One region of the Rhodoferax sp. GW821-FHT09E07 genome, then DNA from elsewhere that is predicted to be linked to it. Evidence: predicted binding sites of a transcription regulator. Region 1 holds the regulator's gene; each other region holds the start of a gene.
What was found. The regulator sigma-54, encoded in region 1, starts transcription at its own class of promoters, with help from an activator protein. The targets are predictions, from matches to a motif close to TGGCANGNAANCTGCTTT.

Region 1 (10,602 bases):
GAGCAGGCCGCCAACATCAAAGACATCGCCAAGCGCGGCAAGGACCCACTGGCCGGTCCCCTGAAACTGGGCGTGATTTACACCATCGCGCCCTACCTGCTGCCGGACCTGGTGCGCCAGGTCATCACCAAGTCGCCCCAGATGCCGCTGGTGCTGCAGGAGAACTTCACCGTCAAGCTGCTGGAAATGCTGCGCACCGGCGAGATCGACTGCGCCATCCTGGCCGAGCCCTTCCCCGACACGGGCTTGGCGCTGGCGCCGCTGTACGACGAGCCGTTTTTTGCCGCCGTGCCCACCAGCCATGCGCTGGCCAAGCAAGACAGCGTGACCACCGAAGAGCTCAAGAGCGAGACCATGCTGCTCTTGGGCAATGGCCACTGCTTCCGCGACCACGTGCTGGAGGTGTGCCCCGAGTTCGCGCGTTTCTCCAGTGACGCAGAAGGCATCCGCAAGAGTTTTGAAGGTTCATCGCTGGAAACCATCAAACACATGGTGGCCGCGGGCATGGGCATCACCCTGGTGCCGCGCCTCTCCGTGCCCAAGGATGCGTTTGAGACCAAGAAGCGCCGCGGCGACGAACCCTTTGTGAAATACCTGCCGGTGCAGGACGGCAAGCTGCCTCCGCCCACGCGCCGCGTGGTGCTGGCGTGGCGGCGCAGTTTCACCCGCTACGAGGCTATTGCCGCGCTGCGCAACGCGGTCTATGGCTGCGAACTGCCCGGTGTCACGCGTTTGTCCTGATTTTTGAGCAAAATGGGCCACAAGCCCCCGTCAATATTTGGCTTGTAGCTCTCTTATTCATAGCAAATCTGTGCCCTCCTTTTTTTCCTCCAAGCGCTCCCTTTACCTGGACCTGATTCGCTGGAACCGCCCCGCGGGCTGGCTGCTGCTGCTGTGGCCCACGCTGAGTGCGCTGTGGCTGGCGGCGGGTGGTTTCCCCGGCTGGCACCTACTGGCCGTGTTCACGCTGGGCACCATACTCATGCGCAGCGCGGGCTGCTGCGTCAACGACGTGGCCGACCGCGAGTTCGACAAACACGTGAAACGCACGGCACAGCGCCCAGTGACCAGCGGGCGAATCTCCACGCGCGAGGCGCTGGCCGTGGGCGCCGTGCTGGCGCTGGCCGCCTTTGGCCTGGTGTTGACGACGAACGCCGCCACGATTTCCTGGTCATTTGCCGCACTGGCCGTGGCCCTGGTCTACCCCTATGCCAAGCGCTATGTCTCCATGCCGCAGGCGGTGCTGGGTGTGGCCTTCAGTTTTGGCATTCCCATGGCCTTAGCCGCCGTTACGGGGGCGGTGCCTTGGCAGGCCTGGGCACTTTTGGTCGGCAACCTGTTTTGGGTGCTGGCCTACGACACCGAGTACGCCATGGTGGACCGGGATGACGACCTGAAGATCGGCATGAAGACTTCGGCCATCACGCTGGGCCGTTGGGACGTAACGGCTGTGCTGGGGTTCTACGTTGTCTACCTGGCGCTGTGGTCCTGGCTGGTGCAGTCGGCGCTGGTGCGCCCCTGGGCCTGGTGGTTGGGTGTGGCGGTGGCGGGGGCGCAGGTGGTCTGGCACGGCACGCTGATCGCCGACCGCAGCCGTGAGGGGTGCTTCAAGGCTTTCCGCCTCAACCACTGGGTGGGATTTGCGGTGTTTGTGGGGCTGGCGCTGGCTATTGGAATGTAAATCGGGGGCGTAAAAAAGCCCGCACTGGGCGGGCTTTTGGGGGAGCGGCTGGCTCTTACTTCGCGTCCGCCATGCACTTCTTGATGTGGGCGTTCTTGGCAGCGCCGTGCAGCTTCTTGTCGGCAGCCGACTTTTCGCAGGCGGGGCTGGGCGCCGGGGCCGCACTGGCGGCTGGTGCGGCGGCGGCGCCATCGCCCTTCATGCATTCATCGCGTTTCTTTTTGTACTCGTCACCTTTGAGGCCCTTGGCCTCCGAGCTGCAGGTGGCCAGCTTGCTCTTGGCAGCGGCGGGTTTTGGGTCAGCGGCGTGTGCGCCACCCACGGCCAAAGCAAGACCCAGAGCCACGAGGGAGATCAGTTGTTTCATCAGTCGTCCTATCAAAAAGTGGCAGCGAGGCCGCCGTTGCAGAAAACCCCTAACGGTTTGAAGCTTATAACGAAAAGATGACAGCGCCGTTGACCGCTGGTCGGGGTTTCGGGGCAGCCCCGTAAAATCGGCAGATGCTCACTGTCAAACACGACCTTCTGCAGGCGCTGGCCGCCTGTCTGGACACCCTCTCCCCTGGCGCGGGTGCCAAAGCCGCCTTCGAATCCCCCAAAGTGGCGGCCCACGGCGATTTCGCCACCACGGCCGCCATGCAACTGGCCAAGCCGCTGAAGCAAAATCCCCGCGCCCTGGCAGAGAGCCTGCGCACCGCGCTGCTGGCCACACCCGTGTATGCCCAGTGGGTGCAGGACATCGAGATCGCCGGCCCCGGCTTCATCAACATCCGCCTGAAACCCGCGGCCAAGCAGGAAATCGTGCGCGAGGTGCTGGGCCAGGCCGCCCAGTTTGGCTACCAGCCCTCCAACGGCCAGCGCGTGCTGGTCGAATTTGTGTCGGCCAACCCCACGGGCCCGCTGCACGTGGGCCATGGCCGCCAGGCCGCGCTGGGGGATGCCATCTGCAACCTGCTGGAAACCCAGGGGTGGAATGTGTACCGCGAGTTCTATTACAACGACGCGGGCGTGCAGATTGGCACCTTGGCCAGCAGCACCCATCTGCGCGCCCAGGGCTTCAAGCCCGGTGACGACCAATGGCCCAGCGGCGAGAAGGCCGCAGCCTACAACGGCGACTACATCGCCGACATTGCCGCCGACTTCCTGGCGGGCAAGACCGTCAAGTCCGACGACCGTGAGTTCACTGCCAGTGGCGACATCGACGACCTGGACGGCATGCGCCAGTTCGCCGTGGCCTACCTGCGCCACGAGCAGGACCTGGACCTGCAGGCGTTTGCGGTGAGGTTCGACAACTACTACCTGGAAAGCAGCCTCTACACCAGCGGCCGCGTGGACGACGCGGTGAAGCGCCTGCAGGCCGCCGGCAAGACGTACGAGCAGGACGGCGCGCTGTGGCTCAAGAGCACCGACTATGGCGACGACAAGGATCGCGTCATGCGCAAGCAGGACGGAACCTACACCTACTTTGTGCCCGATGTGGCGTACCACATCGCCAAGTGGGAGCGTGGCTTCACCAAGGTGGTGAACATCCAGGGTACGGACCACCACGGCACCATCGCCCGCGTGCGCGCCGGCCTGCAGGCCGCAGGCGTGGGCATTCCCCAGGGCTACCCTGACTACGTGCTGCACACCATGGTGCGCGTGGTCAAGGGCGGCGAAGAGGTGAAGATCAGCAAGCGCGCGGGCAGCTATGTGACGTTGCGCGACCTCGTCGAATGGACCAGCAAGGACGCCGTGCGCTTCTTCCTGTTGTCCCGCAAGCCCGACACCGAATACACCTTCGACGTGGACCTGGCCGTCACCAAGAACAACGACAACCCGGTGTACTACGTGCAGTACGCGCATGCGCGTATCTGCTCGGTGCTGGCCACCTGGGGTGGGGATGTAGCCAGCCTCAAGGGTGTGGACCTGTCGGCGCTGGACAGCCCGCAGGCCCAGGCCCTGATGCTGCTCTTGGCCAAGTACCCCGAGATGCTGACCGCCGCAGCGGCCGACAACGCGCCGCATGACGTGACCTTCTACCTGCGCGAACTGGCCGCCAGCTACCACAGCTACTACGATGCCGAGCGCATCCTGGTGGACGACGAAGCGGTAAAACTGGCGCGTCTGGCGCTCGTCGCAGCCACCGCGCAGGTATTGCACAATGGCTTGGCGGCGCTGGGCGTGAGTGCCCCGCAAAAGATGTGAGACTTGGGGGTCAGACCACTTGCCTAGCAATGTGCTGTGACCCTCACTGATTAAGAGAGAGAAAGCAGCACATGAAGTTTGAACGTGGCGGAACCATTGTGGGTTTCATCGTCGGTGTGGTGGTGGGCCTGGGGGCCGCGTTGGCCGTGGCGGTGTACGTCACCAAGGTGCCCGTGCCTTTCATCAACAAGAGCCAGAGCCGCAGCGCCGACCAGGACGCGGCCGAAGCCCAGAAGAACAAGAACTGGGATCCCAACGCGCTGCTCTACGGCAAGAACCCTGCGCCTGCGGTGCCCACTGCTGCCGCACCGGCCTCTGCCGCGTCGGGCGCCAAGGCCGCCAAGCCGGAGACAAAGGCAGACGTCAAAGCCGATGCCAAGACCGATGGCAAGGCAGACCCCAAGGATGCCAAGGCCGCCAAGCCGGACGCCAAGGGCGAACTCAAACCCGCTGTGTCGGCAGACCCCCTGGGCGACCTGGCGAAGGCCAAGGCGGGCGCAGCCAGCGAGGCCGATGCATTCACCTACTTTGTGCAGGTGGGCGCATTCCGTACCGCTGAAGATGCGGAGGCCCACCGCGCCAAGCTGTCGCTCAGCGGCATTGAGACCAAGATCTCCGAGCGCGAGCAGTCGGGCCGCCCGGTGTTCCGCGTGCGGGTAGGCCCGTTCGACAAAAAGGACGACGCCGACAAAGCCAAAGACAAGCTGGACAAGAGCGGTCTGGAAACCGCCTTGGTGCGCGTGCAGCGCTAAGCAGCGCTGGAACTTTCCCCGCCCAGTCCACTCCCATCCAGGCACTTTGGAGCTTTTGAACCCATGAAACGTCGCGTATTTACCCAAGCCGCCACTGGCGCCGCCATCGCATCTTCCGCCCTGTGGGCCGCCAGCGCCCAGGCACAGGCCAAAGCCCCGCAAGCGGGCACTGATTACCAGCCTGTGGACCCCCGCGCTCCCGTGGAGGCCCCTGCTGGCAAGGTCGAGGTGGTGGAGTTCTTCTGGTACAGCTGCCCGCACTGCAATGCGTTTGAACCCACCTTGCAGGCCTGGATTCCCAAGCTGCCCAAGGACGTGTCCTTCCGCCGCGTGCCTGTGGCTTTCCAGGACAGCTTTGTGCCCCAGCAGCGCCTGTACTACGCGCTGGAGGCCATGGGCCTGGTGGAAAAGCTGCACTCCAAGGTGTTTGCCGCCATCCATGTGGAGAGGCAAAACCTCAGCGGTGGTGATGCCATCGTCGAATGGGTGGCCAAGCAGGGCGTGGACAAGGCCAAATTTGTCGAGCAGTACAGCTCGTTCAGCGTGGCTACCAAGGCGACCAAGGCCGCCCAGCTACAAAACGCCTACAAGGTGGAAGGCGTGCCCGCCCTGGGTGTGGCTGGCCGTTACTACACCGATGGCTCCATCGCCGGCAACATGCAGCGCGCGCTGCAGATCGTGGACGCGCTGATCGTCCAAGCGCGTACCGCCCGCTAAAAAACACGCCTCTGCGCGGGCCGCAGAGGCAATCCACAGGGCTAGAATGATTTGTCATTCAACCCCTTTGTGGAGAGTTTCCCCATGGCACATCAGAAGTACCGGCTGGTCACCCGCAGTGATTTTGATGGGCTGGTGTGTGCGGTGCTGCTCAACGAGCTGGACCTGATCGACGAGATCAAATTCGTCCACCCCAAGGACATGCAGGATGGCAAGGTGGAGGTGTCCGACCGCGACATCACCACCAACCTGCCCTATGTGCCCGGCGTGCACCTGGCTTTTGACCACCACGAGTCCGAGACCGTGCGCAACACGGGCGAGCGCCCCAACCACATCATCCTGCCCGACGCCGATTCGGCCGCGCGCGTGGTGTTCGACCACTATGGCGGCGCCAGCCGCTTTCCGGCCCGCTTCCACGACATGATGGAAGCCGTGGACAAGGGCGATTCGGCCCGCTTCAGCCACGACGAGATCATGAACCCCACGGGCTGGGTGCTGCTCAACTACCTGATGGACTCGCGCACTGGACTGGGCCGCTTCCGTGAATTCCGCGTCAGCAACTACCAGCTGATGATGGATTTGATCCAGTACTGCCGCCACCACGGCATTGACGAGATTCTGCAGCTGCCCGATGTGGTGGAGCGCGTGGAGCTGTACTTTGACCACGCCGCCAAGGCCAAGGAGCAGCTGCTGCGCTGCTCCACCGTGCATGGCAACCTGCTGGTGCTGGACCTGCGCAACGAAGACACCATTTTTGCAGTGAACCGTTTCATGGTCTACGCGCTGTTCCCGCAGACCAATATTTCCATCCACGTGTTGTGGGGTCTGCAGAAGCAGAACACCGTGTTTGCCACCGGCAAGTCCATCACCAACCGCAGCTCCAAAACCAATATCGGCGAGCTGATGTTGTCCTACGGCGGGGGCGGCCATGCCAATGCGGGCACCTGCCAGGTGGAGAACGACCGGGCTGCCGAAGTGTTGCAGGCGTTGGTCAAAAAAATTAACGCCGACGGCTGAACCCGCCAAGGCGCGAAATGCGCAAAGCGCTCGGTACAATGGCCGAAGCGCTTTTCGAGCAAGTTTCGTGCCTTTATGAAAAAAACCATCCTGTCTGTGACCGTGTCGCTGGTGTTTGCCAGCGCAGGCGGCCTTGCGTGGGCCGAAAAAGCCGACCGAAACAAGCCCATGAACGTGGAGGCGGATGCCCTGCGCTATGACGACCTGAAGCAGGTCAGTGTCTTCACCGGCCATGTGGTGTTGACCAAGGGCAGCATCCTGATCCGTGGCGCCCAGATTGAGGTGCGCCAGGACCCCGATGGCTACCAGTACGGCGTGGTGACCGGTTCGACCGCCACTCCCGCGTTTTTCCGGCAAAAGCGAGAAGGCCTGGACGAGTTCATTGAAGGTGATGGCGACACCATCGAGTACGACGGCAAGGCCGACACCGTGCGCTTTGTCAAAAAAGCCCAGCTGCGCCGCCTGCGCGGGGCCACGCTGGCCGATGAGGTGACGGGCGCCGTCATCCTCTATGAAAACCTGACCGACAAATTCACCGTGGACGGCGCCCCCAAGACGGCTGCCGCCCCGGCCGGCCGCGTGCGCGCCATGTTGACGCCCAAACCCGAGTCCGAGGCCGCCACGCCGCCCCAGCCCGGCGCCACCCTGCGTGCCACGCCGCAACTTGAGAAGCCCGCCCAGTGAGCGACATTCCCCAAGAAGCCCCGGACACCAGTACCGGGCGGCTGGAAGCCCGGCATTTACAAAAATCCTATGGCAAACGCCAGGTGGTCAAGGATGTCTCGCTGGCCGTGCGCACCGGCGAAGTGGTCGGCCTCTTGGGCCCCAACGGTGCGGGCAAAACCACCTCGTTCTACATGATCGTGGGCCTGCTGCGCGCCAGCGCTGGGGACATCACAATTGATGGCCAGTCCATCGAGCACATGCCCATCCACCGCCGCGCGCGCCTGGGACTGGGCTATTTGCCGCAAGAGGCGTCCATCTTCCGCAAGCTCAATGTGGGAGACAACGTGCGCGCCGTGCTGGAGCTGCAGCGCGACGAGGCGGGCGAGCCGCTCACGTCGGTCGAGATTGAAAAACGCCTGACCGCACTGCTGCAGGATCTGCGTGTGGAGCACCTGCGCGAATCGCCCTCGCTGGCCCTGTCGGGCGGTGAGCGGCGCCGGGTGGAGATTGCACGGGCGCTGGCCACGCGGCCGCGCTTCATCCTGCTGGATGAGCCGTTTGCCGGTATCGACCCGATTGCGGTGATCGAGATCCAGCGCATCATCAACTTCCTTAAGGGACGCGGCATCGGGGTGTTGATCACCGACCACAACGTGCGCGAAACCCTGGGCATCTGCGACCACGCCTACATCATCAGTGACGGCCATGTGCTGGCGCAGGGCACCCCCTCCGAGATCGTGAACAACGCCGATGTGCGCCGCGTCTATCTCGGCGAACACTTCAAGATGTGATGAAGCAGGGTCTTTCCTTACGCGTCTCCCAACACCTGGCGCTCACGCCCCAGTTGCAGCAGTCCATCCGTCTACTGCAGCTCTCCACGCTGGAGCTGAGCCAGGAGGTGGAGCAGATGCTGGACGAAAACCCGTTTCTGGAACTGACCGAGGACCGGGCCGAGCGCGAGGACTTCGGGCTCAGCACCTCCGACGCAACGGTGAGCGAAGGCGATCGGCTGTCAGAGACCGGTGACGCTGAATACGCTCCTAATTCTGTAGCTGACTACGCAACATCCACGGGGGCTGGAGCCTCCAGCGATGAAGAAGCGGCGCCGCTGAGCAGCAGCGACGAACCCAACTGGGAAGGCGACGGCACCACCGAAATGACGCCCGACGATGGCGAGTGGGGTGTGGACGCCAAGGCCAAGGCCAACAACCTGGGTGACGACGAAGAAAAGGACGCCACCGAGCTGGCGCGCTCCACCGAATCGCTGCAAGCCTATCTGCACCGCCAGGCCCTAAGCCTGCGTACCAATGCCACCGATGCGGCCGCGCTGCGCTTTCTCATCGAATCCCTCAACGACGATGGCTACCTGGAAGACCCGCTGGAAGACCTGGCGCGCAGCCTGAACCCCGGCGACGAAGAACAACTGCAGGACCTGGCGCACCACTTCACCGTGGCCCTGGGCCTGCTGCACAGCCTGGAGCCTGTGGGCGTGGGGGCGCGCGATTTGGGCGAATGCCTGCGTCTGCAAGTAGCCCATTTGCTGGCCAATGCCGAAGAAGATGGCGAGCATGACCGCCTGGAGGTGCTGCAGGTCGCGCTGGGCATTTGCCGCCAGCCCATGGATCTGCTGGCGCGGCGCGACATCAAGCGTCTGGTGCAGATGGGTGTGGGCAGCGACACGCTGGTGCGCGAGGCGATTGCGCTGATCGCCCGGCTGGAGCCCAAGCCCGGGCGCCGCTTTGTGGACGTAGAGCGCAACATCATCGTGCCCGACGTGCTCGTGGTGGCCATCGGCAAGGCCGGCGGCATTCCGAAGTTCCGTGTGCAGCTCAACCCCGACGTCATGCCGCGTCTCAAAGTGCACGACATCTACGCCAATGTGCTGCGCAACCACCGTGGTGGCCGCGACGGTGCGGGCCACGCTGCGCTGCAGCAGCGTCTGCAAGAGGCGCGCTGGTTCATCAAGAACATCCAGCAGCGCTTTGACACCATCCTGCGTGTGAGCACGGCCATCGTGGAGCGGCAGAAAAACTTCTTCACCCACGGCGAACTCGCCATGCGCCCCCTGGTGCTGCGCGAGATTGCCGACGAGCTGGGCCTGCACGAGTCCACCATCAGCCGCGTGACCACGGCCAAGTACATGGCCACGCCGTTTGGCACCTTTGAGCTTAAGTACTTCTTTGGCTCGGGCCTGGGCACCGAGAGCGGTGGCAATGCCTCCAGCACCGCGGTGCGCGCGCTGATCAAGCAGTTCATCGCCTCCGAGAGCGCCAAAAAGCCCTTGAGCGACAACCAGATTTCCGACATGCTCAAGGAGCAGGGCATCGAGTGCGCACGGCGCACCGTGGCCAAATACCGCGAGGGCCTGAAGATCGCCCCCGCCTCACTCCGCAAAGCGCTATGAACCAACTGACCCTTTTTCTCCCCTGCGCAGCCGGCGTGGAGGAGTACCTGGCGCCGGAGATTTTGCAGATCACCGGTCTGCCCCCCGGTTGCGTGACCAAGCAGCGTGGCGGCGTGGCCGTGCGCACCTCGTTTGCGCACGCCATGCTGCTCAACCTTTACAGCCGCCTGGCCCAGCGCGTGCTCGTGCTGGTGTCGTACACCGAGTACCGGAGCGAGCAGGACCTGTACCGCGCCGGCCTGCAAGTGCCGTGGGAGCAGTGGTTCACCCCCAAGGAAAGCATCAAGGTCGAGGTGACGGCGCAGCACAGCCCGCTGACCTCGCTGAACTTTGCCGCGCTCAAGGTGAAGGACGCCGTGTGCGACCGCTTCCGCGAGGTGGCCAACGGCGTGCGCCCTGATGTGAACACGCAGTGGCCCGATGTGCGCATCTACGCCCACCTGACCACCGACGCCTGCTCGCTGTACATCGACACCTCGGGCGAGCCGCTGTTCAAGCGCGGCTGGCGCGAAGACAAGGGCGATGCACCGCTGAAGGAAACCCTGGCCGCCGCCATGATTGCCGCCAGCGGCTGGGCCTCGGGGGACGACGACCTGATGCCGCTGTACGACCCCTGCTGCGGCAGCGGCACCGTGGCCATTGAAGCCGCGCAGATTGCCTGCAACATCGCGGCCGGTTCGCTGCGTCGCTTTGCGTTCGAGAAATACCGCCCCTTCCGTTCGCAGGAATGGGCGGACATGAAGGCCGAGGCTGCTGCCAACGTGGTCAAGCCCGATCCGGGCCAGACCGCGCTGATCTACGGCAGCGATGTGTCGCACCGCATGGTGGACTTTGCGCAGCGCAACGCGCAGCGCGCCGGCGTGGCCGATGTGATCGAGTTCCGCGGCGGCGACGCGCTGCAGCGCATGCCCCCGATTGAGGGCGGCGGCGTGATGGTGCTGAACCCGCCCTATGGCGAACGTATCGGCATCGGCGGTGTGGCTGGGGAGGGCGAGGGCGCCCGCTTTGGCGCGCGTGAATTGGCGCAAACCGACGAGGGCGTGGACTTCTTCAACCAACTGGCCAGCCACTGGAAGAAGAACTACAGCGGCTGGACCGCCTGGGTGCTGACGCCGGACCTGAAGCTGCCTAGCAAGATGCGTTTGAAGGAATCACGCCGCGTGCCCATGTGGAACGGC
Region 2 (10,602 bases), on a different contig from region 1:
GGTCGCCCACCACACCGCCCAGCCCCAGGGCTGCCGCGGCGCCTGCCGTGTGCTGCCACCACAGGTGCTGGGGCGAGAGCGACAGGCCGGGCTTGGTCTGGCCCTCGCGGCCCACGTAGTAAGCCGCCAGCATGGTGTGGAAAGGGCTGAAGCTGGTGCCACCGCCCACATCGCTGGCCAGGCCGTAGGCGTAGCCCACGCGGTCGGCGCCCTCATAGTCGAAGAAGCCACTGCCCAGGAACAGGTTGCTGGTGGGGCTGACGGCCGCTGCGGCGCCGGCATCGCGCATCAGCGCCCGGTCATCGTCGTCGAAGTGGATGCAATGGGCGTAGATGGCGCGGTCGCGCATCAGGCCAAAGTCGTCGTAGGTGGCCAGGTAGCTGCGGGATGCGGGGAAGAGTTCGCGCGCCCAGGTGATCTCGTCCTTGTTCTCGGCCACATGGCTCTGGATCCATACATCGCCGTAGCGCTTGGCCAGCTCGCCCGCGCCGCGCAGTTGGGCCTCGGTGCTGGTGGGGGCGAAGCGCGGGGTGATGGCGTAGCCCAGGCGGTCCACGCCGTGCCAGCGTTGGATCAGCGCTTCGGTGTCGCGCAGGCTTTGCTCGGTGCCACTCACACTGCCCTGCCCCTGGTTCAGCAGGCCCGCGGGCGCATGGCGGTCCATGAGGCACAGACCGGTGATTAGGCGCATCTTCTGCACCTGCGCCTCGGCAAACAGCGCGTGGACCGATTCCACATGCGAAGTGGCAAAGGTGAGCGCGCTGGTGACGCCGTTGCGCAGCAGTTCCGCTACAAAAAAAGTAGCTGCTTGCGCACTGTATTCGGGGGCTGCAAAGCGTTTTTCTTCTGGAAAGGTGTAGTTTTCCAGCCAGGGCAGCAGGCCGGGCGCAGGTGAGCCGATGACGTTGGTCTGCGGGTAGTGGATATGCAGGTCGATAAATCCCGGCGCGATGATGCGGCCCGGAAAGTGCTCCACTGCCACATCGGGGTACTGGGAAGCGATGGCACTGTATGCGCCAATGGCCTGCACCACCTGGGTGCCTTGGGCATTGGGGCCCACAACGAGCAGGCCATCGGTTTCAAAACGGGCCTGCCCCGGGGCGTCGGGGGCAAACCATAAAAGGGAGGCGCGGTAGGCTTTCATGCGGGCGAGCATATAACGCGGCGCAGCAATCTCTATACCAAGCTGCGCATAGCCCCTATGGCGCCACCGGAAGGCGCAGCAAGGCCTTCAGGCGCGCAGGGTGCAGCTGTCGCCAATGCCCTCGCGCCAGACACGCACCTGCCACAGACCGCTGAACTCCTGCGCCATGGCGCGCCAAATGAAGGCGGCGAGGTTTTCCAGCGTGGGCGGCCCCAGGCCTTCCACTTCGTCCAGCAGGTGATGGTCCAGACGCGGACGCAGCACGGCAATGGCGTTGCGCAGGTGGCCCAGGTCCACCACCATGCCGGTGTCCTCGTCGGCATTGCCGGCCACGGAAACTTCGGCGTGGTAGGTGTGGCCGTGGATGCGGCGGCTGCCAGCGACCTCCTCCGCGTCGTCCAGGGTGCGCTTGAGCGTGTGGGCCGCGTCGAAGAAGAACTTCTGGCTCACCTCGCAGCGGCGCGGAAGGGGAATGGCGGGCACTTGGGTCATCGGATGCCTGTGATCTTGTGGGTTTGCAGGGACAGGCGCCACTGCGGGCGCTCCAGGCACTGGGCGATGCAGGCCCGCGTGTTGTCGGCCCGCAGGATGTTGTCCATGGGCTGGAGGTAGCGGTGTTCAAAGTCCGCCGCCTCGCATTCGGCCAGCGTGATGCCGGGCTGGGGCCAGACCAGCTTGAGCTCGTGGCCGCTGCGCTGCACCCAGCTGGAGCCGGCCTTGGGGCTCACACAGATCCAGTCGATGCCCTCAGGCGCAGCGATCGTGCCATTGGTTTCCACCGCAATGGCAAAACCCTGCGCGTGCAGAGCATCAATCAGCGCGGCATCCACCTGCAGCAGGGGTTCGCCGCCGGTCAACACCACAAAGCGGTTCGCCGCATCGGTGTCGGGCCACTGTGCGGCAATGCGCTCAGCCAGCGCCTGCGCAGTTTTGAACTTGCCGCCCAGCGTGCCATCGGTGCCGACAAAATCGGTGTCGCAAAACTGGCAGACAGCGCTCGCGCGGTCCTGTTCGCGGCCGGTCCAGAGGTTGCAGCCGGCAAAGCGGCAGAACACCGCCGGGCGGCCCGCGTTGGAGCCCTCGCCCTGCAGCGTGTAGAAAATTTCCTTGACCTGGTATGTCATCGCTGGCCCCTAATGGCTGAGCTTGCCCTGCACGCCGGCCACCAGCCAGTTCATGCCCAGGATGTCCGCGTCGCCCAGGGTCTTGCCCTTGGCAATCACCAGCTTGCCTTCGTTGTCCCGCACATCGGCCCGGGCCGCAAACGGGTGCAACTTGCCCGCTGCAATGTCCTTCTGCCGCTGCAGCACCTCGGCTTGCACGGCCTGGGGCACCTTGCTGCCAAAGTCGCCCACGCGGATCATGCCTTCCTTGACCCCGCCCCAGACGTTGCCACTCTTCCAGCTGCCATCCAGCACGGCCCGTGCGCGCGCAGTGTAGTAGGCGCCCCACTGGTGGGTCACCGCCACGATCTGCGCATCGGGCGCCACTTTGCGCATGTCGGAGTGGTAGGCCACGGCCAGCTTGCCACGCTCCTGGGCGGCCGCCATCACCGCATTGGAGCCGGTGTGGAAAGCGATCACATCCACGCCCTGGTTGAACAGCGTCATGGCAGCGTCGCGCTCGCGCGTGGGGTTGAACCACTCACCCAGCCATACCACCTTGACCTGGGCCTGTGGATTGACCGAGCGCATGCCCAGCGTGAAGGCGTTGATGCCCTGCAGCACCTCGGGGATGGGAAAGCCCGCCACATAGCCGGCCAGGTTGCTCTTCGTCATGCGCCCCGCAGCGACGCCGGCAAGATACCGGCCTTCGTAGTAGCGCGCATTGGCCGTGGCCACATTGGGCGCGGTCTTGTAGCCGGTGATGGACTCGAACTTCACATCCGGAAACTCCTGCGCCACTTTGAGCGTGGGCTCCATATAGCCAAAGCTGGGCGTGAAGATGAGCTGGTAGCCCTGGCGTGCCAGGTCGCGGATCACGCGCTCCGCGTCGGGGCCTTCGGCCACGTTCTCTACATAGGTGGTTTGCACTTTGGCACCCAGGGCGGCAGCCACGGCCTGGCGACCTTCCTCATGCTGGCGCACCCAGCCCGCATCGCCCAGGGGCGCGACGTACAGAAAGCCAACCTTGAGCGGCTGGTCCTTGGCAGGGGTTGGGGTCTGGGAAATGGCACCCTGGGGCGCCAACAGAAAACAACAAGCGGCCACGACAGTGGCTGCGAGGTTTTTATACATGGTAGTCCTCTACATGGCTCCGAACACAAAAGACAAAGCCCGCCGGAGCAGCGGGCCTTGCGACGTATTTTAACCGGCGAGGCCCGAACGGCACAGGGACCGGTTTTTTTGGCACAGCTTTTGCAATCCCATCTTGGATACAAGACAGGACTCCAACATGGTGCAGAGCAGTTCCCGGAGTGATGGTGATGCCCCCCAGGCCTGGATCGCGCGCTTTGCCACGCCTTTGGCGGGCAGCAGCACCGGCCCGCTGGCGGGGTTGCGTTTTGCGATCAAGGACAACATCGACGCCCAGGGTCACCCCACCACGGCCGCCTGCGCAGAATTTGCCTACGTAGCCGCCGCGCACGCCACGGTGGTGCAAAAGCTGCTCGATGCTGGTGCGGTGCTGGTGGGTAAGACGAACCTGGACCAGTTTGCCTGCGGCCTCAACGGCACGCGCTCGCCCTATGGCGCGGTGCCCAATGCCTTCAACCCCGATTACGTATCCGGCGGCTCCAGTGCCGGTTCGGCCTATGTGGTGGCCACCGGCCAGGTGGACTTTGCGCTGGGCACCGACACCGCAGGTTCGGGGCGGGTGCCGGCCGGGCTCAACAACATCGTGGGCATCAAGCCCAGCAAAGGCCTGCTGAGCGCGCGTGGCGTGGTGCCTGCCGCCCAGAGTGTGGACTGCGTCTCCATCTTCGCGCGCACCGTGGACATGGCTGCCCGCGTGCTGGCGGTGGCGCAGGGGCCCGATGCACGCGACCCGTATTCGCGCACGCTGACGCTGGCCCACACCCCCTGGGGCCAGCAATTCCGCTTTGGGGTGCCCATGCAGCTGGAGTTTTTTGGGGATGCGGCCGCACAGCTGGCGTTCACCGAAGCCATGGCACGGCTCACCGCCATGGGGGGTGTGGCCGTGCCGATTGACTACACCCCGCTGGCGCAAGCCGCCACCCTGCTCTACGAGAGTGCGCTGGTGGCGGAGCGCTATGCCGCCGTGCGCGCCTTCTTTGACCTGCACGAAGACAAGGTGATGGAGCCGGTGCGCAGCATCATTGCCAAGGGCCGCAACTACAGCGCTGCCGACCTGTGCGCCGCACAAACCCAGCTGCTGGCCTGTGGCCAGCAGGCCGCCGCCATGTGGAAGGCCATCGACGTGCTGCTGGTGCCGACCGCGCCCACGCACTACACCATCGCCGCCATGCGGGCCAACCCCGTGGTGCTGAACCGCAACCTCGGGGCGTACACCAACTTTGTGAACCTTCTGGACTACGCGGCCATCGCCGTGCCCAGCAGCCTGCGCCCCGACGGCCTGCCCTTTGGCATCACGCTGATTGCGCCCTGCGGCAGCGACTGGCCGCTGGCCGAGCTGGGCCAGCGCTACCACCACGCCACCGGCCTGCCCCAGGGGGCACTGGACCTGCCCCTGCCCGCGCCACAGCCCCTGGCGGGCATTGCCACCAGTGCGGCACGCATGCAGGTGGCCGTGGTGGGCGCCCACCTCTCGGGCATGCCGCTGAACAGCCAGCTGCTGGAACGTGGTGCCCGGCTGGTACAGAGCACCACCACCGCGCCGGCCTACCGCCTGTACGCCCTGCCCGGCACCGTGCCACCCAAGCCCGGCCTGCGCCGCGTGGCCAACGGTGGCGCGGCCATTGCGCTGGAGGTGTGGGACATGCCCCAGGAACAGGTGGGCAGTTTTCTGGCGCTCATCCCCCCGCCGCTGGGCCTGGGCCGCGTGGAGCTGGCCGACGGCACCTGGGTCACCGGCTTCATCTGCGAAGGCCACGCGCTGGAGAGCGCACAGGACGTGACCGCGCACGGCGGCTGGCGCGCCTACCTGGCGGCCCGCCTGACCCAGTCCACCACGCCTTGAGAGGCCGCCATGACCGAAGCCGAAATCCTGAACTACGTGAAGGCCAGCGCCGCGGCGCTGGACCTGCCGCTGGACGAAGCACGCACGCTGCGCGTGGCGGCCCACCTCACACGCACCGCGCAGTTGGCCCAGCTTCTGCTGGACACCCCCATGGAGCCGCACGACGAGCTGGCCGAGATCTACAGGCCTTTGGCCTTCCAGCCCCTGTCAAATATGCGCAGCAAGCTATGAAAAACATAGCGAACTACATTCAGGGACTCACCAGTGCTGCGCTGGCGCGGGCCATTGCGGCGGGCGACGTCAGCGCCCGCGAGGCCACGCAGGCCTGCATGGACCGCATCGACACCACCGATGGCGCCATCAACGCCTTCACCAGCACAAGCTACCCGCGCGCCCTGCAGGAGGCCGACGCAGTGGACGCCCGGCGTGCGCGGGGCGAGGTGCTGCCGCCACTGGCCGGCGTGCCGTATGCGGTAAAGGACTTGTTTGACGTGGCGGGTGAGGTGACCCGCGCGGGCTCCAGGGTGAACCGTCACAACCCGCCAGCCGCGCACGATGCCTTTCTGGTGGCACAGATGCAGGCGGCCGGCGCCGTGCTGGTGGGATCACTCAACATGGACGAGTACGCCTATGGCTTCACCACCGAAAACACGCACTACGGCCCCACCCACAATCCGCACGACCTGACGCGCACCGCGGGTGGCTCCTCCGGCGGCTGCGGCGCAGCGGTGGCCGCAGGCCAGATAGGCATTGCGCTGGGATCGGACACCAATGGTTCCATCCGCGTGCCCTCGTCCTTCTGTGGCACGTGGGGGCTCAAGCCCACGTTTGGGCGGCTGTCACGCCGCGGCTCCTATCCCTTTGTGCAGAGCATCGACCACCTGGGCCCGTTCGCCGACTCGGTGGAAAGCCTGGCCCTGGCCTACGACGTGCTGCAGGGCCCGGACCCGCTGGACCCTGGCAGCCACGCAGTGCATGTGCAGCCCGTGGGCTCGCTCCAGCAGGGGGTGCAGGGCTTGCGGGTGGGTCTGCTGGGCGGCTACTTTCATGACCATGCCACCGACCCGGCCCGCCAAGCCGTGGCCACCGCCGCCAAGCTGCTGGGTGCGGTGGATACGGTGGAGTGGCCCGACGCAGCGCTGGGCCGGGCAGCCGCCTTCATCGTCACGGCCAGCGAAGGCGGCAGCCAGCACCTGGACGATCTGCGCACCCAGGCCGATGACTTTGAGCCGCTGTCAGTAGACCGCTTCATTGCGGGCGCGTTGATTCCGGCGGCCTGGTATCTGCGGGCGCAACGCTTTCGCCGCATCTACCGCGACAAAGTGAATAGGCTGCTGCGCCATTGGGATGTGCTGCTGGCACCGGCCACGCCGGTAGCCGCGCCGCTGCTGGGTTCGGAGTGGCTGGACATCAACGGCACGCTGCTGCCTACGCGCCCCTCCATCGGCCTGCTGACCCAACCCATCTCGTTTGCCGGTTGCCCTGTGGTGGCCGCACCGATGTGGCCCAGCGGCACTGGCGGGCTGCCCATTGGCGTGCAGATCATCAGCGCACCCTGGCGCGAAGACCTGGCCCTGCGTGCGGCGTATGCACTGCAAGCAGCGGGCGCCGCACACCTCAAACCTGTGGAGTTCTAGCGTGGACATCAACCTGCCCGACGTGTTGGCCGAAGTGACCCTGCAATGCGAGCGCTACGAGCGCGCGCTGGTGGACAACGATGTGGCGGTGCTGGACGAGCTGTTCTGGAACAGCCCGCTCACACTGCGCTACGGCGCCACAGAAAACCTGTACGGCTATGACGCCATCGCGTCGTTCCGCGCCGGGCGCTCGCCCCAGGGGCTGCAGCGCGCGGTGCTGAAGAACGTGATCACCACCTATGGGCGCGACTTTGCCACCGCCAATGTCGAGTTCCAGCGCCTGGGCAGTGCCAAGACCGGCCGCCAAAGCCAGACCTGGATGCGCACGCACCAGGGCTGGCGTGTGGTGGCTGCCCACGTGAGCCTGCTTGGATAAAGGACCCGACCCATGCGCAACACCCTGACCCCTGTGGCCCTGCCCGTAATGGCGATTGCAGCGGCCCTGCTCGTATTCGGCGTGATGGTGGCATTTGCCAGCGTCAACCCGCTGGAGGTCTGGACCCTGCTGTTCCAGGGTGCATTTGGCAGCTGGTTTGCCTGGCAAAACACCTTGCAGCGCGCCGCTCCCCTGATGCTGACCGCGCTGTGCGTGGCCATCCCCGCGCGTGCCGGACTGGTCATCATCGGCGGCGAGGGCGCGCTGGTGCTGGGCGGCCTGGCCTGCGCCGCGGTGGCGCGCAGCGTGCCGCTGCCCGATGGTGTGGCGGGCTCGGTCATCGTCTGCATGGCCGGTGCGCTGGCCGGCGCGCTGTGGGTGGCACTGGCGGGCTGGCTGCGCCAATACCGCGGCATCAACGAAACCATCAGCAGCCTGCTGCTGGCCTACATCGCCATCGGCTTCTTCAAGCACCTGGTGGAAGGCCCGATGCGCGATCCGGCCAGCCTGAACAAGCCCGCCACCTACTCGCTGTCGGAGGGGCTGCGCATCGGCGGGATTGCGGGCTCCGAGGTGCACTGGGGCCTGGCACTGGGTGTGCTGGCCTGCATCGGTCTGGGCATCTGGCTGCGCTGGACGGCCTCGGGCTTTGCCATTCGCGTGGTGGGCGGCAACCTGCGCACCGCGCAACTGGTGGGACTGCCGGCGTCCGCACTGGTCATCGTGGCCTGCGCGCTGGGCGGTGCCTGCGCCGGCCTGGCCGGTGCCGTGGAAGTGGCGGCGGTGCACACCAATGCCAATGCCTCGCTGATCGCGTTCTATGGCTACGCCGGCATCCTGGTGTCGTTCATCGCACGGCACAACCCGATTGCCATCATCCCGGTCGCCATTTTGTTTGGTGGCTTTGGCGCAGCGGGCAGCCTGCTGCAGCGCCGCCTGGGCCTGCCCGATGCCTCGGTGCTGGTGCTGCAGGGCATTGCATTCGTCTTCATCCTCGCCAGCGAAGCGCTGCGGGATGTGGACTGGAAAGCGCTGTTCGCCAAACTGGCCCAACTGGCCGGCCCCGCCCCGCAGGCACCAGCGGCTGCCTCCAATCTCACACCGGAAGGAAACACCCCATGACTGCAGACCAGTGGATTGCCTTGCTCGCCGGCATTGTGGGCGGTGCTCTGCGCGTGGGCACCCCGTTCCTGTTTGTGAGCCTGGGCGAATGCCTGACCGAAAAATCGGGCCGCATCAACCTGGGCCTGGAAGGCGTGTTGGTGCTCTCGGCCATGGCCGCGTTTGCCGGCGCCTACCTGGGCGATTCAGCCTGGATCGGTGTGCTCAGCGGCGCATTGGCGGGTGGGATGCTGGCGGCGCTGCATGGCGTGCTGTGCTCGCTGCCGCGCGTGAACGATGTGGCCACCGGCATTGCGCTCATGCTCTTGGGCACGGGGCTCGCGTTCTACCTGGGCAAGCCCTATATCCAGCCGCAGGCACCGCAGATTCCCGCACTGGAGCTGGGCGGCTGGAGCAGCTCACCCGCGGTGCAGTCGGCCTTGCAAATCAACATGTTGTTGCCGCTGGGCCTGGCGCTTGCAGTGCTCTTGTGGTGGGGCTTTGCCCGCACGCGCTGGGGCCTCTTGGTGCGCTTGGCCGGGGACTCGGCCAACGCGGCCCGTGCGTTGGGCTACTCCATCACCGGCATCCGCATTCTGGCCACCACCGCGGGCGGCATGGTGGCAGGCCTGGGCGGAGCCTCGCTCACGCTGTTCTACCCCGGCAGCTGGAACGAGGGCATCTCCAGCGGACAAGGCCTGATTGCCGTGGCGCTGGTGATTTTTGCGCGCTGGAGCCCGCTGCGCTGCATTGGCGCCGCCGCGCTGTTTGGCGGTGCCGGTGCGATCGGCCCGGCGCTGCAGTCGGTTGGTGTGGGCTGGGGCTACCACCTGTTCAACACCGTGCCCTATGTGCTCACGCTGCTGATCCTGGTGCTGACCTGCAAGCCTGGCAGCGTGGCCCAGGGCAGCCCGGGCGAACTGTCGGCCACCCGCTAAAGGACGCACCATGAGCACCTCTCACCTGATTCCACCGCCCAAGCCCGCCACTGGCGCGCTGCGGCTGGAGACCTATGAACTGACCAAACGCTTCGGCAGCTTCACGGCCATGGACCACGTGACCATGACCGTGGAGCCCGGCACCGTGCATGCCCTGCTGGGCGAGAACGGTGCGGGCAAGAGCACGCTGGTGAAATGCGTGGCCGGCTTCCAGCGCGCCGAAGAAGGCAGCATCATGGTCGACGGTCGCGAGCAGGACATTGCCAACCCCGTGATCGCGCGTGCCCTGGGCATCGGCATGGTGTACCAGCACTTCACACTGGCGCCGGGCATGACGGTGGCCGAGAACCTGCTACTGGCGGCTGACAAGGTGCCGCTGCTGGTGGACTGGAAAACCAAGCGCGCCGAGCTGCAAGCCTTTTTGGCCACCACCCCGTTCAGCCTGAACCTGGACGCCTGCCCGGCCGACCTGGCCGCGGGCGAGAAGCAGAAGCTGGAACTGCTCAAGCAGCTCTACCTGAAACCCCGCCTGCTGATCCTGGACGAACCCACCTCGGTGCTGACGCCGCAGGAGGCCGATGAGGTGCTGGGCCACATCCGCGACTTTGCGCGCCGTGGCGAGTGCACCGTGATCATCATCACGCACAAGTTCCGCGAAGTGATGGCCTATGCCGACGCAGTGACCGTGCTGCGAAAGGGCCGGGCGGTGCACCACTGCCGCGTGGCCGACACCACGCCCGCGCTGCTGGCGCAGGCGATGATGGGAGACGCTGCGGCAGATACAGAACAAAAATCGCCTGTAGCCCCCGTGGAATCTTCGCAGACAGCTCCTGATTCCATAGCAAATTCCGGCACCCCTGCCTTGCAGGTGAACGATCTGCACGCGTTGGGAGACCGTGGCACGCTGGCCGTGCAGGCCTTGAGCCTGTCTGTGATGCCCGGTGAAATCCTTGGCATTGCCGGCGTTTCTGGCAATGGCCAGCGGGAGCTCGTGGAGGCACTGGTCGGCCAGCGCACACGCCTGTCGGGCACGGTGCAGGTGATGGGCCAGCCCTACCAGGCCACGCGCCAGGAAAACCGCACGCTCAAAGTGCGCAGCCTGCCCGAAGAACCCTTGCGCAACGCCTGCGTGGGCGATTTGAGTGTGGCCGAAAACATGGCGCTGCGCGACTTTGACCAGGCACCACTGGCTGTGGGCGGCGTGCTGCGCTTTCCGACCTGGCGCGCCCGGGCGCGCGCCTGGATCACCGAATACGGCATCAAGACCCAGGGCGAGACGGCCGCGATCCGCAGCCTGTCGGGCGGCAA
Region 3 (10,602 bases), on a different contig from region 1:
CCAGCCCGGATCCGCCTGGCATGCGAATATCGCTCACCAGAATTTGGGGGCCCTCATCGTCCGCGGCCGTGGCCAGGGCACTCAGTACATCGCGTGGATTGGAAAAGCTGCGTGTGGGCAGATGCTCACGCAGCAGCGCCTTCTCCAGCACGAAGCGGATGGACTGGTCATCATCTACGATCCAAATCGGCTTCATGTTGTGGCGCACCCTTGTGTTTTTGTGTTTACGGTAACGGGATCAGTATTTTGAAATCCGTTCGGCCTGGCACGCTATCCACTTCAATCAAACCGTGGTGTTGCTGAACAAAGGTTTGCGCCAATGTCAGCCCCAGCCCCGAACCACCTTCTCTGCCCGACACCAGCGGATAAAAAATGCGGTCTCTGATCGAATCTGGCACACCAGGTCCGTTGTCGATGACATGCAATTCCAATGCCAACCGATAGCGCTGTTTACCGAACGTTACCTGACGGGCTACACGCGTGCGAAATGTGAGCCGTGCATCGCCCGCGGCAATGCGCTCTGACAAGGCCTGGCAGCCGTTGTGGGCGATGTTCAATACCGTCTGGATGAGTTGCTCTCGGTCCCCACGAAATTCCGGGATCGACGTGTCATAGTCACGCACCACACGCAGACCGCGCGGGAATTCGGCCATGATCAGCGAGCGCACACGCTCGCACACTTCGTGGATGTTCACGTCGCCCACCAGGTGGGGCCTGCGATGGGGTGCCAAGAGCCGATCCACCAAGCTTTGCAGACGGTCTGCCTCATGGATGATGACCTGGGTGTATTCGGTCAGCTCGGGCGACTCCATCTCCATCTCGAGCAACTGTGCTGCGCCACGGATACCACCCAAGGGGTTCTTGATCTCATGGGCCAGGTTGCGGATCAGTTCCTTGTTGGTCTGCGCTTGCTCAGCCAGACGCTCTTCGCGGTCCTGGCGGGTCTGCTGTTCCAGAGGCACCATCTCGATGATGATTTCTTCGGAGAACTCAGTGCGCGTGACAATCACGTGGACCGGCATGGGGTCCAACGCCGCGCGCTTGAGCCAGGCGTCATAGCGCAAGGCCGCAAAAGCGTTTTCTGCGGCCCCTTCCAGCGCGCTTTGCAAGGCGGCCGGCTCCGTGAATACATCCGCGAAGCTGGAACCCACAATGGTTCTGCGCGAAGTGCCCAGCGCATCTTCCAGCGCAGCGTTGGAAAACTGCACGGAGGCATCTGCATACACCACAGCCACCAGGGTGGCCAGCAGGTCAAACGATTGGAAACGCTCGGGGATAGGGTCTGTGCGGGTCACGGGCATGGAAATAGTCAAATACGGCGCAGCCAGCCGGGCCACACAACCGCGGCACCGCTATTTGGCGAGTGGCGCAGACTGGGCCGTAGCCCCACCGGGCACACGGCCCAGCTCGCGGCGAATACCGGCAATGTCACTCTCGTTGCGGGCAATGGCGGCCTTGAGTTCGGCCACGCGGTCCAGGTACTTCTGGTAGTTGCGGGTTTCAGGACCCAGCTTTTCAGGCTCACCGTTGTTGTACTCCTTGAGCAGCTCGATCTGCTTGGCTTCAGCCTTCTTGAGTTCCGCCTCAAGAATCAGCCGTGCATCCGAATCTTTGGCACGCTGATCGGGTGAATCCACACGCGCCGGGCTCGGCGCTGCTGAAGCGACTTTCGTACCAGGCTTTTGTGCCTGCACGACGGTGACATTGCCGCCTGAGATCAACTTGCAGTTCTTCGCCTGGGCCTCGGACACCGTGTTGGTGTACTCGTTGCCACAACGGTAAATGCGCTCCTGCGCGAACGCGCCGGAAAGCGAGCCAAAAGCTATCAAAAAAATCAAAGAATGGGTATTCATGCTGTGTCCGCGCTAACGGGGTGCCTGGCGGTGGATTCAGTATGCGCCAAAAAGTGCCCAAAAACAAAACCGCCACCAGTATCCCTGCCAATTGGACACAAATCTGTATCGGTGTGTTTGCAAAAAAAAGGACGGCTTGCGCCGTCCTTTCTACAGAAAACCACTGCCGCAGAGGCAGCGGAAATCACAGGGAGTAGTACATGTCGTATTCGACAGGGTGTACCGACATGCGGTAACGGGTCACTTCTTGCATCTTCAGATCGATGTAGGCATCGATCATAGAGTCGGTGAACACACCACCCTTGGTCAAGAAGCCGCGGTCCTTGTCCAGGTGCTCCAACGCTTGGTCCAGGCTGTGGCACACGGTTGGTACCTTGGCATCTTCCTCGGGAGGCAGATGGTAGAGATCCTTGGTGGCTGCTTCGCCGGGATGGATCTTGTTTTCCACACCGTCCAGACCTGCCATCAACAGGGCCGAGAAGCCCAGGTAGGGGTTCATCAATGGATCGGGGAAGCGGGCTTCCACGCGACGGCCCTTGGGGTTCGCCACAAACGGGATGCGGATGGAAGCGGAACGGTTCTTGGCGGAGTACGCCAGCTTGACCGGAGCTTCGAAGTGAGGAACCAGGCGCTTGTAGCTGTTGGTACCGGGGTTGGTGATAGCGTTCAGGGCACGTGCGTGCTTGATGATGCCGCCGATGTAGTACAGCGCGAAGTCAGACAGACCGGCATAGCCGTCGCCAGCAAACAGGTTCTTGCCGTCTTTCCACACGGACTGGTGCACGTGCATGCCGGAACCGTTGTCACCGTGGTAAGGCTTGGGCATGAAGGTGGCGGTCTTGCCGTAGGCATTGGCCACGTTGTGCACCACATACTTTTGCAGCATGGTCCAGTCAGCACGTTCCACCAGGGTGGAGAACTTAGTGCCGATTTCGTTTTGGCCAGCGCCCGCCACTTCGTGGTGGAACACTTCAACTGGGATGCCCAGGGATTCGAGAATCAGGGACATCTCTGCGCGCATGTCTTGCGTGCTGTCGACTGGAGGCACGGGGAAGTAGCCGCCCTTCACTGTGGGACGGTGGCCGCGGTTGCCGCCTTCGAGCTTGGAACCAGTGTTCCAAGGTGCTTCGTACTCGTCGATTTCGTAGAAGGTGTTGTTGGATTCAGTGCTCCAGCGCACGCCGTCGAAGATGAAGAATTCTGGCTCAGGACCGAAGTAGGCTGCGTCGCCGATACCGGAAGCCTTCAGGTAGGCTTCTGCGCGCTTGGCGATGGAACGGGGATCGCGGTCGTAGGCCTTGCCGTCAGCAGGTTCCACCACGTCACAGTTCATGATGATGGTGGTTTCTTCGAAGAAGGGGTCGATGTTGGCCGTGTTGGGATCGGGCATCAACAACATGTCGGAAGCCTCGATGCCCTTCCAGCCGGCGATGGAAGAACCGTCGAACGCATGGCCGGAGGTGAACTTGTCTTCGTCGAAATGCGAGACAGGCACGGTGGTGTGCTGCTGCTTACCGCGGGTATCGGTGAAACGGAAGTCAACAAACTTGACTTCGTTCTCTTTCACCATCTTCATCACGTCTGCGACGGTCTTGGCCATCAAATACTCCTGTTGCACGGTTGTAAAAAAGAATTGCCCCGTCTTCAATGCAGCTTTTGTGCCAAAAGCCGCCAGCTGGGCAATTTAGAGAAACCGCCGTATTCTGCCCTGAGAAACCGGCGTTTTAGGGTGGCGCACCGCAAAGATGCAGCCGTGTAACCGCCTTTTGCACCAACATTGCACCATATTGGTGCAATGTTGGTGCGCACTAGTTCTGTGCAGAATCAGCCTCGCACCAACTCAGGGCCCAGCGACATCTGCAGTGCATTCAGCCCTTCCAGCAGACCCGCGTACGCCAGTTGCACCGCAGCCGGTTCACCCTTCACACCCAGCTCGATGTGGCGCCCCCATTCCGGGTGGTCCACGCTGGGCAAGCTGAACACTTTGACCGCGTGGCGGCGCTCCAACGCCTCCATCAAGGGAGTCAGGGTGGACTCCATGGCACCAAAAACGACCACAGATCGCTCCAGCCAACCCTGGCGGCGGTGCAGGTGCGCGTACTGCTGGTCCAGCACCCATGCCACCATGGGCCAGGCCATCACCGGGAAGCCGGGAACAAAGTGCACGCCGCCGGATTGGGTCCCCACACAGCTGAAGCCGGGGATCTTGTTGTAGGGGTTAGGAATGATGGCCGCACCGCGGGGAAACATGCCCATGTTGAGGCGGTGCACGTTGTCGGCGCGATCAGGCTCGTAGGGCAAGCCTTGCTCCATGGCAACGTCCTGCATGCGCTCGCGGATCAGTTGCTCGGCCTGCGGGTGCAATTCCAGTGGCACGCCCAGCGCACGCGCCGCGCACTGGCGCGTGTGGTCATCGGGTGTTGCACCTATGCCACCAAATGAGAACACCACGTCGCCCGAGGCAAACGCACGCTGCAAGGTCTGGGTGATGCGCTCGGGGTCGTCACCCACATAGTCTGCGTAGGCCAGCTGCAAACCCCGCTCGCCCAACAGCTCAATGGCTTTGGACAAATGTTTGTCGGCACGCTTGCCCGACAGGATTTCGTCTCCGATGATGACCAAACCAACGTTCATGCAAGCTCCAGAGGGTTGACGGGCAATTCAGGTGACTGGGGTGGCGCAGGTGGCACCTGGGCGCGCTCCCAGCGCAGTTGCTGCAACGCCGCCAGACAGTAGTGGGCAAACCACAGCGACGCGAAAGCAAACACCAGGGTGTACAGCCAGATGGAAATGGGGATCAGGAATGGCGCCATGGCCACGGCCACAAAACCCACGGACCAGACCAGGCTGGGCGCGGCCCCCAGGTATCCCGCAAACACGCCCATGCCCAGCAGCCACCAGCGGTGGCGCTGGAACAGGGTATGGCGCTCTTCGGCCGTGGCATGGTCGGCCAGCGCGTCAAACGCCATCACGCGGTAGGTCAGCCAGCCCCAAATCAGCGGTGGTACGATCAGTACCAGCGGAGGCACAAACCACAGCGGCGCGGACAGCAGCATGGCCGACAGCGCCAGCACTGTGGAGCCCAAGGCCCAGACGATGCTGAAAGCGTAGGAAGCACCGCCGGTGCGCTCCAGCTGTGGAAAACGGCGTCGGGTGACCAGGCGCACCATCAGTGGCGTCATCAGCATGGCAACCAACAACAGACAGGCCATCACAATCAGGGGCGTGGCCACAGCGATGACGATCAGCGGGACCAGTACGGTTTTCAATTTACCCGCACCTGCCGATTCGAGCCATGCCCACAGGCTGTTGAGCAGGTCGGAGGACTCCAGCATGCGCTGTACGGCCGCCAGCGCGGCGTCCATGAAAAAATAGCCCAGCCCGGCAATCAGCCCGATCATGAGTAGCAGCGGCAACAGCGAGAGGCCAATCACCCGTGGGTGCAGGCAGTACGCCACCGAGCGCCAGAAGGCATCGAGCATGGCGTTCATGGTTCTAGCCCACCGCCTGCACGGCAGCCAATTCATCGGCACTCAGCCACCGCCACTGACCAGGCGCGAGATCGGCCGGTAAAGCCATGCCACCGATTTTGGAACGGTGTAGCCCTTCCACCCGGTTGCTGACCGCAGCCACCATGCGTTTGACCTGGTGGTACTTGCCCTCCGTCAGGGTCAGGCGCAAGTGGAACTCGCCCACAGCCTCACAGGCGGCGGCGCGCACGGGCTTGGGGTCATCGTCCAGCACCACGCCAGCCAACAGCTTTTGAACCTGCTTTTCATCCAACGGGTGCTTCACTGTCACGTCATACACCTTGGGCACATGGTGGCGCGGAGAGCTCATTTTGTGGATGAACTTACCGTCGTCGGTGAGCAGCAGCATGCCCGTGGTGTCCTGGTCCAGCCGGCCTACAGCCTGCACGCCCTGCACAGCGGCTTTTTGCGGCCTTGTGCGCAGCGGAGATGGCAGCAGCGTGTAGATGCTGGGGTAGGTGGAGGGCTTTTGCGAACACTCCGTACCAGCTGGCTTGTGCAGCACGATGTAGGCCTTCTCGAAGTACTGCCACTCCACACCCTGCACCTTGAAACGCAAACCCTCTGCTACAAATTCAGTAGCTGCTTGTTCAATGGCGACGGGGGCTAGCGTGTCATTTGGCATGTAGACCTGCACCAGACCCTGTTGGATCAAACCCGCACACACCCGGCGCGTGCCAAAGCCCTGCGAATAGAGTATTTCCTGAAGCTGCATGGACCGTAGTATCGCAGCCACAATCCGATTTAAACTTTGTCCACCCATCTCTTAGCGAGCAACCAACACATGTCTGATGATCTGGTGTTTAGTGACGAGCAAGCAGAACCCGTGACCCGCAAGGGGCTGGTGCCTTGGCAGGTTCTGGTGGTGGATGACGAACCCGCCGTGCACGAAGTCACCAAGCTGGTGATGTCGGACTTCGAGATGGACGGCCGCCGCCTGGAGTTCACCCACTGCTACAGCGCCACCGAAGCCCGCACCGTGCTGGCCACACGCACGGACATTGCGCTGATCCTGCTGGACGTAGTGATGGAAACCGAACACGCTGGCTTGGATCTGGCCCGCCACATCCGTGAAGAGCTGGGCAACCTGAACGTGCGCATCATCCTGCGCACCGGCCAGCCAGGCCAGGCGCCTGAAGAGCAGGTGATCCGCGACTACGACATCAACGACTACAAGGAAAAAACCGACCTCACCCGGCGCAAGCTGATCACGGTCTTCTACGCTGGCCTGCGCGCCTACCGCGACCTGATGCGCATCGAGCACGCCCGCCTGGGTCTGCGCCGCTCCATCGAAGCTATCAGCCAAGTCTGTGATTCGCGCAACCTGCGAGGCTTTGCCTCCGCCGTGCTGGAGCAGGTCAATTTCCTGCTGGACCTCAATGGTGAGGGCCTTTGCGCCAGCCGCGTGTCCGCCTACACAGCGAATTCGAACGAAGGCCAGCTCAAGGTACTGGCAGCCACCGAGGCCTATTCGCAGCTCATGGTGGACGAGGAAGTGAGCAACCTGCCGCGCAGCGTGCAGGACGCCATTGCCCGCGCGCTGCGTGACAAAGCCAGCCACCATGGAGAGCAGCACTACGCAGGCTACTTCAAGACCAAGGCCGGCAGCGAGAGCCTGATCTACATGGAGTTTGACGAACCCATCAATGACCAGGCTTGCGAGTTGCTGGAGCTGTTTTCGCGCAACGTGGCCATCACCTACGACGGCCTGCTGCTGCGCGAGGACACCGAGGCGGTACAGCGCTCCACCATCGGCCTGCTCAGCGGCGCCATCGAGCGGCGCTGCAACGAGTCATCCCTGCACCCCCAGCGGGTGGGTGATCTGGCCGCGTTGCTGGTGAGCAAGCTGGGTGCCAGTGACCACGAGGTAGAGCTCATGCGGGTGGCGGCCACGCTCCACGATGTGGGCAAGGTCTGCATTCCTGACCACATCCTCACCAAGCCCGGTCCACTCGATGCGCAAGAATGGGAGACCATGAAAACCCATGCCGGCGAGGGACACGCCCTGCTCTCGCGTTCACGGTCGCGCGTACATGCCTTGGGTGCGCAAATAGCCCATGAGCACCACGAACACTGGGACGGCACGGGCTACCCACAAGGCCTCAAGGCCGACGCCATCAGCTTGCCTGGGCGTATTGCCGCCGTGGCCGACGTGCTGGACTCGCTGGCCAGCGCCAGCTGTTACAAGAAGGCCTGGCCTCTGGCTGAGGCGTTGGACTACCTGAACGCTGAGGCCGGCCGGCACTTTGACCCCAGCCTGGTAGCTTTGGTGAACACGCACCGCGCAGAAGTCGAGAAGATTTACAAAAACTGACCAAATCGCAAAAGCACGGTAAACTTTTACCCAATTACAGAGCCGCAAAGACGGCTTAACTTTCAGGGTGGAACGTGATGTTGCTTTCTCTTGTAGTCGGTATCGCGCTGGGGGCCGCCCTGTATTGGGGGTGGGACCGCTACCAGCAACGCCAGCGGCGGCGTATCCCCTCGGTTTGGCCCCTTAAAACCCGTCCCTTGGTCAACTCCCAGGAACGGCGCGTCTGGATCTGGCTCACCAAGGTGATGTTTGACCAGCACATCCTCATCAAACTCCCCGTCACCCGCTTCACCGCCCCTGCCAAGCAGACCGAGGCGACGCACTGGTACAAGATCCTGAACGGGGTGTACTGCACTTTCACCATCTGCGGACTGGATGGCAAGGTGGTGGGCTGCATTGACGTGATTGGCCCGCACGGCCTGTCCATGGGCAACCAGACCCTCAAACACAGCTTGTTGGACCAATGCAATATCCGCTACTGGGTGGTGGACCCCGCCAACCTGCCGCACCTGAGCCAGATTCGAGCCGCCTTTTTGGGCGAACAGGCAGCACATGTCACGGGCAGTCAACCGCTGGAATCCCGCTTCCAGGATGTGCGCGACCACCTGCACGCGGTGGTCACCCGGCGCCGGCAGAGCAAGGACGCGGAGGGCACTCCCTCAGGCTTGACGCCTTTGGAAGCCGCACCAGCATCCGATTTCCCGGAAAGCCGCTTGGCCTCGGGTTGGGAAATCAATTCCTTTGTCAGTCCGCTGGACAGCCGCGTGAACGACCACGCGGCCTGAATCTAGCGGCGCGCTACTAGCGCGCGCCAAGTGCCAGGCTGGCCTGGGTATCCTGGTCGAACTGCGCCATGGCCGCTTGCGTGAGCGCATCAGTGGACCATGCCGCGAGACTGGCGGGTGGCAGGGTCACGGCAGCCGCCCCAATCCCGATCAGTTGGGCCAATACTTCGGGCGACTTGATGCTCGCAGCCAGCAATTGCGGCCCCTGCCCCTGCAGTGCCACACAGGCCTGCATCAGCGCCCAGACATTGCGCCCGTCGTTGGCCAAGCGCCCCACATAGGGCGCAACGTAGTCGGCTCGCATGTCACGCGCCCAGAGTAGCTGCACTGGATTGGAGAGTCCTGTCAACAAAATCGCCTGCCCAGACTCTCGAACCTGGCGAATGCAGGGCTCCCACACCGCGGCACACGGCAGCTTGATGGTGAGCTGCACGCGCGCAGCGTCGGCCGCATTGCGCAGCGCATTCAGCCACCGCGCGGCGTCTGTCAGGTCCGCGCTGGGCAATTGCAGCATCAGCTCGGCAAAACCGTGGTCAGCAACTGCCTGCACCAAGCCCAGATAGGACGCCAACGTGACGGGGAGACCGGCCTGAAACACCAAGCTGGGGTTGGTGGTCACGCCCTGCACAGCAGGGCAACCGGCAGGCAGGATCCAACTCGTCACCTGCGCCGAGTCAAGGTAAATTTTCACACCCAAATTCCTTTGTTCAACGCCCCCAAATTGGGGCTCAGAGGATCACGCCCTTGCAATACATGGCGTTGCCATAGGCAGTCGCCTCGCCACTCTGGACAATCAGGCTGGCACCCTTGATCTTGTCATAGAAGGCAAAGCGTTCAACCGGTTCCACGCGGCTTTCGGGCAATCCTTCCTGCTGCAGCCAGTCCACCACCGCCTGCTGGGCAGCCGTGCGGTGCTCCAAAGGCTGGTGGCTGACACGCATGTAGGCAGCTGGACACGCCACATCTTCCGCCAGCGGAATCACCGACAGCACAGCCTTGCTCACCCGTTCCAGCGAATGGCCGGGCAGGCGTACCAGCGGCTTGCCCGCGCTCAAAAAGTCCGCCGTGAAATTGGCATCCACCACGGCCACCCACTCTCCATGGCCCATGGCCGAAAGGTGCATGAGCAACTCCGGAGTCAGCAAAGGATCTATTCCCTTCAACATAGCGCAATCTTCCTTAAATGGGGGCCAACGCGTGCACCGCAAAAATCTGCACGGACACCGATAGCCTGTTTACGTCAGGGCTGGAGCATGCCAGACCCTGATACGAAATCATATTAGTAAAACTACTTGATTTATTTAAACGAAACTGCGTTATTCTCGCTGCCACTGCAAAATAGGTATTACTTTTTGCCAAATCAGGCGTGGTCACAGGTATTGCGCCGGTTTAAGCTGCGCAGCGCGCTGGTACAGACCAGACGAAGCGCATCAACCAATCTGAGAGAACAATGACTGCATCGATATGGGTACTGGGTGAGGCCTTGATGGATTGTGTGGCCCAGGCCGATGGTAGCTTGCGCCCCTTCATGGGCGGTAGCCCGTTTAACCTGGCCCGCGCCGCCGCGTTGCGCGGTGCTGCAGTGGGTTATGTAAACCCCTTGTCGGCCGACCAGTTCGGTGAACACATGCAGGCGCAGTTGCGCAGCGATGGTGTGCAGGTGCTGTCGCCCCCCAGCCCCCTGCCCACCTCTTTGGCAGTGGTGCAAATCCACCACGGACAGCCCAGCTACGGCTTTTACCGTGAAGGCATTGCGGACCGGGACTACACCGTGGAGTCAGTGCTGCAGCGTCTGCAAGACCAGCCCACCGGCGTGCTGCATACCGGCTCACTGCTGCTGGTTCCTCCCGAACACCATAAAGTGCTGGCCATCCTGCGAGGCGCGAAGGCGCTTGGCTGGACCATCAGCGTGGATGTCAACCTTCGCCCCAAATTAGCCGCAAATCTGGCGGACTACGTGCAGGCCGTGCGGACCGTTGCAGCCATGGCTGACTGGCTAAAGGCCAGCGACGAGGACTTGGAGTTGTTGGGCTTTCCTGAACCCAGGCGTACGGACGGTGCGCGTATCGCCGCACACTTCGCTGCGCAGGGCACCAGCCGCATTGCACTCACATTTGGGG

Region 2: the regulator sigma-54 is predicted to act here: its motif matches at 3,491-3,508, upstream of atzF (allophanate hydrolase).
Region 3: the regulator sigma-54 is predicted to act here: its motif matches at 3,500-3,517, upstream of glnA (type I glutamate--ammonia ligase).

Annotation. Positions count from the first base shown of each region.
Region 1 covers NZ_JBWKOP010000009.1:99,567-110,168, forward strand. The annotation lists gene AC07OE_RS18290 (LysR substrate-binding domain-containing protein) at 1-741, shown strand, start outside; gene ubiA (4-hydroxybenzoate octaprenyltransferase) at 812-1,681, shown strand; gene AC07OE_RS18300 (hypothetical protein) at 1,737-2,048, opposite strand; gene argS (arginine--tRNA ligase) at 2,183-3,868, shown strand; gene AC07OE_RS18310 (SPOR domain-containing protein) at 3,940-4,620, shown strand; gene AC07OE_RS18315 (thiol:disulfide interchange protein DsbA/DsbL) at 4,684-5,337, shown strand; gene AC07OE_RS18320 (exopolyphosphatase) at 5,422-6,354, shown strand; gene lptA (lipopolysaccharide transport periplasmic protein LptA) at 6,430-7,038, shown strand; gene lptB (LPS export ABC transporter ATP-binding protein) at 7,035-7,811, shown strand; gene rpoN (RNA polymerase factor sigma-54) at 7,811-9,424, shown strand; gene AC07OE_RS18340 (THUMP domain-containing class I SAM-dependent RNA methyltransferase) at 9,421-10,602, shown strand, end outside.
Region 2 covers NZ_JBWKOP010000001.1:220,173-230,774, reverse strand. The annotation lists gene guaD (guanine deaminase) at 1-1,144, opposite strand, end outside; gene AC07OE_RS01135 (6-carboxytetrahydropterin synthase) at 1,232-1,636, opposite strand; gene queE (7-carboxy-7-deazaguanine synthase) at 1,633-2,268, opposite strand; gene AC07OE_RS01125 (BMP family ABC transporter substrate-binding protein) at 2,278-3,381, opposite strand; gene atzF (allophanate hydrolase) at 3,539-5,242, shown strand; gene AC07OE_RS01115 (DUF4089 domain-containing protein) at 5,252-5,473, shown strand; gene AC07OE_RS01110 (AtzE family amidohydrolase) at 5,470-6,879, shown strand; gene hpxZ (oxalurate catabolism protein HpxZ) at 6,881-7,255, shown strand; gene AC07OE_RS01100 (ABC transporter permease) at 7,268-8,377, shown strand; gene AC07OE_RS01095 (ABC transporter permease) at 8,374-9,294, shown strand; gene AC07OE_RS01090 (ABC transporter ATP-binding protein) at 9,305-10,602, shown strand, end outside.
Region 3 covers NZ_JBWKOP010000001.1:566,599-577,200, reverse strand. The annotation lists gene ntrC (nitrogen regulation protein NR(I)) at 1-196, opposite strand, end outside; gene glnL (nitrogen regulation protein NR(II)) at 225-1,301, opposite strand; gene AC07OE_RS02805 (hypothetical protein) at 1,353-1,853, opposite strand; gene glnA (type I glutamate--ammonia ligase) at 2,038-3,453, opposite strand; gene AC07OE_RS02795 (competence/damage-inducible protein A) at 3,678-4,487, opposite strand; gene AC07OE_RS02790 (EI24 domain-containing protein) at 4,484-5,344, opposite strand; gene AC07OE_RS02785 (16S rRNA pseudouridine(516) synthase) at 5,349-6,098, opposite strand; gene AC07OE_RS02780 (DUF3369 domain-containing protein) at 6,168-7,697, shown strand; gene AC07OE_RS02775 (DUF2726 domain-containing protein) at 7,775-8,482, shown strand; gene AC07OE_RS02770 (transaldolase family protein) at 8,499-9,173, opposite strand; gene AC07OE_RS02765 (RbsD/FucU family protein) at 9,211-9,648, opposite strand; gene AC07OE_RS02760 (PfkB family carbohydrate kinase) at 9,933-10,602, shown strand, end outside.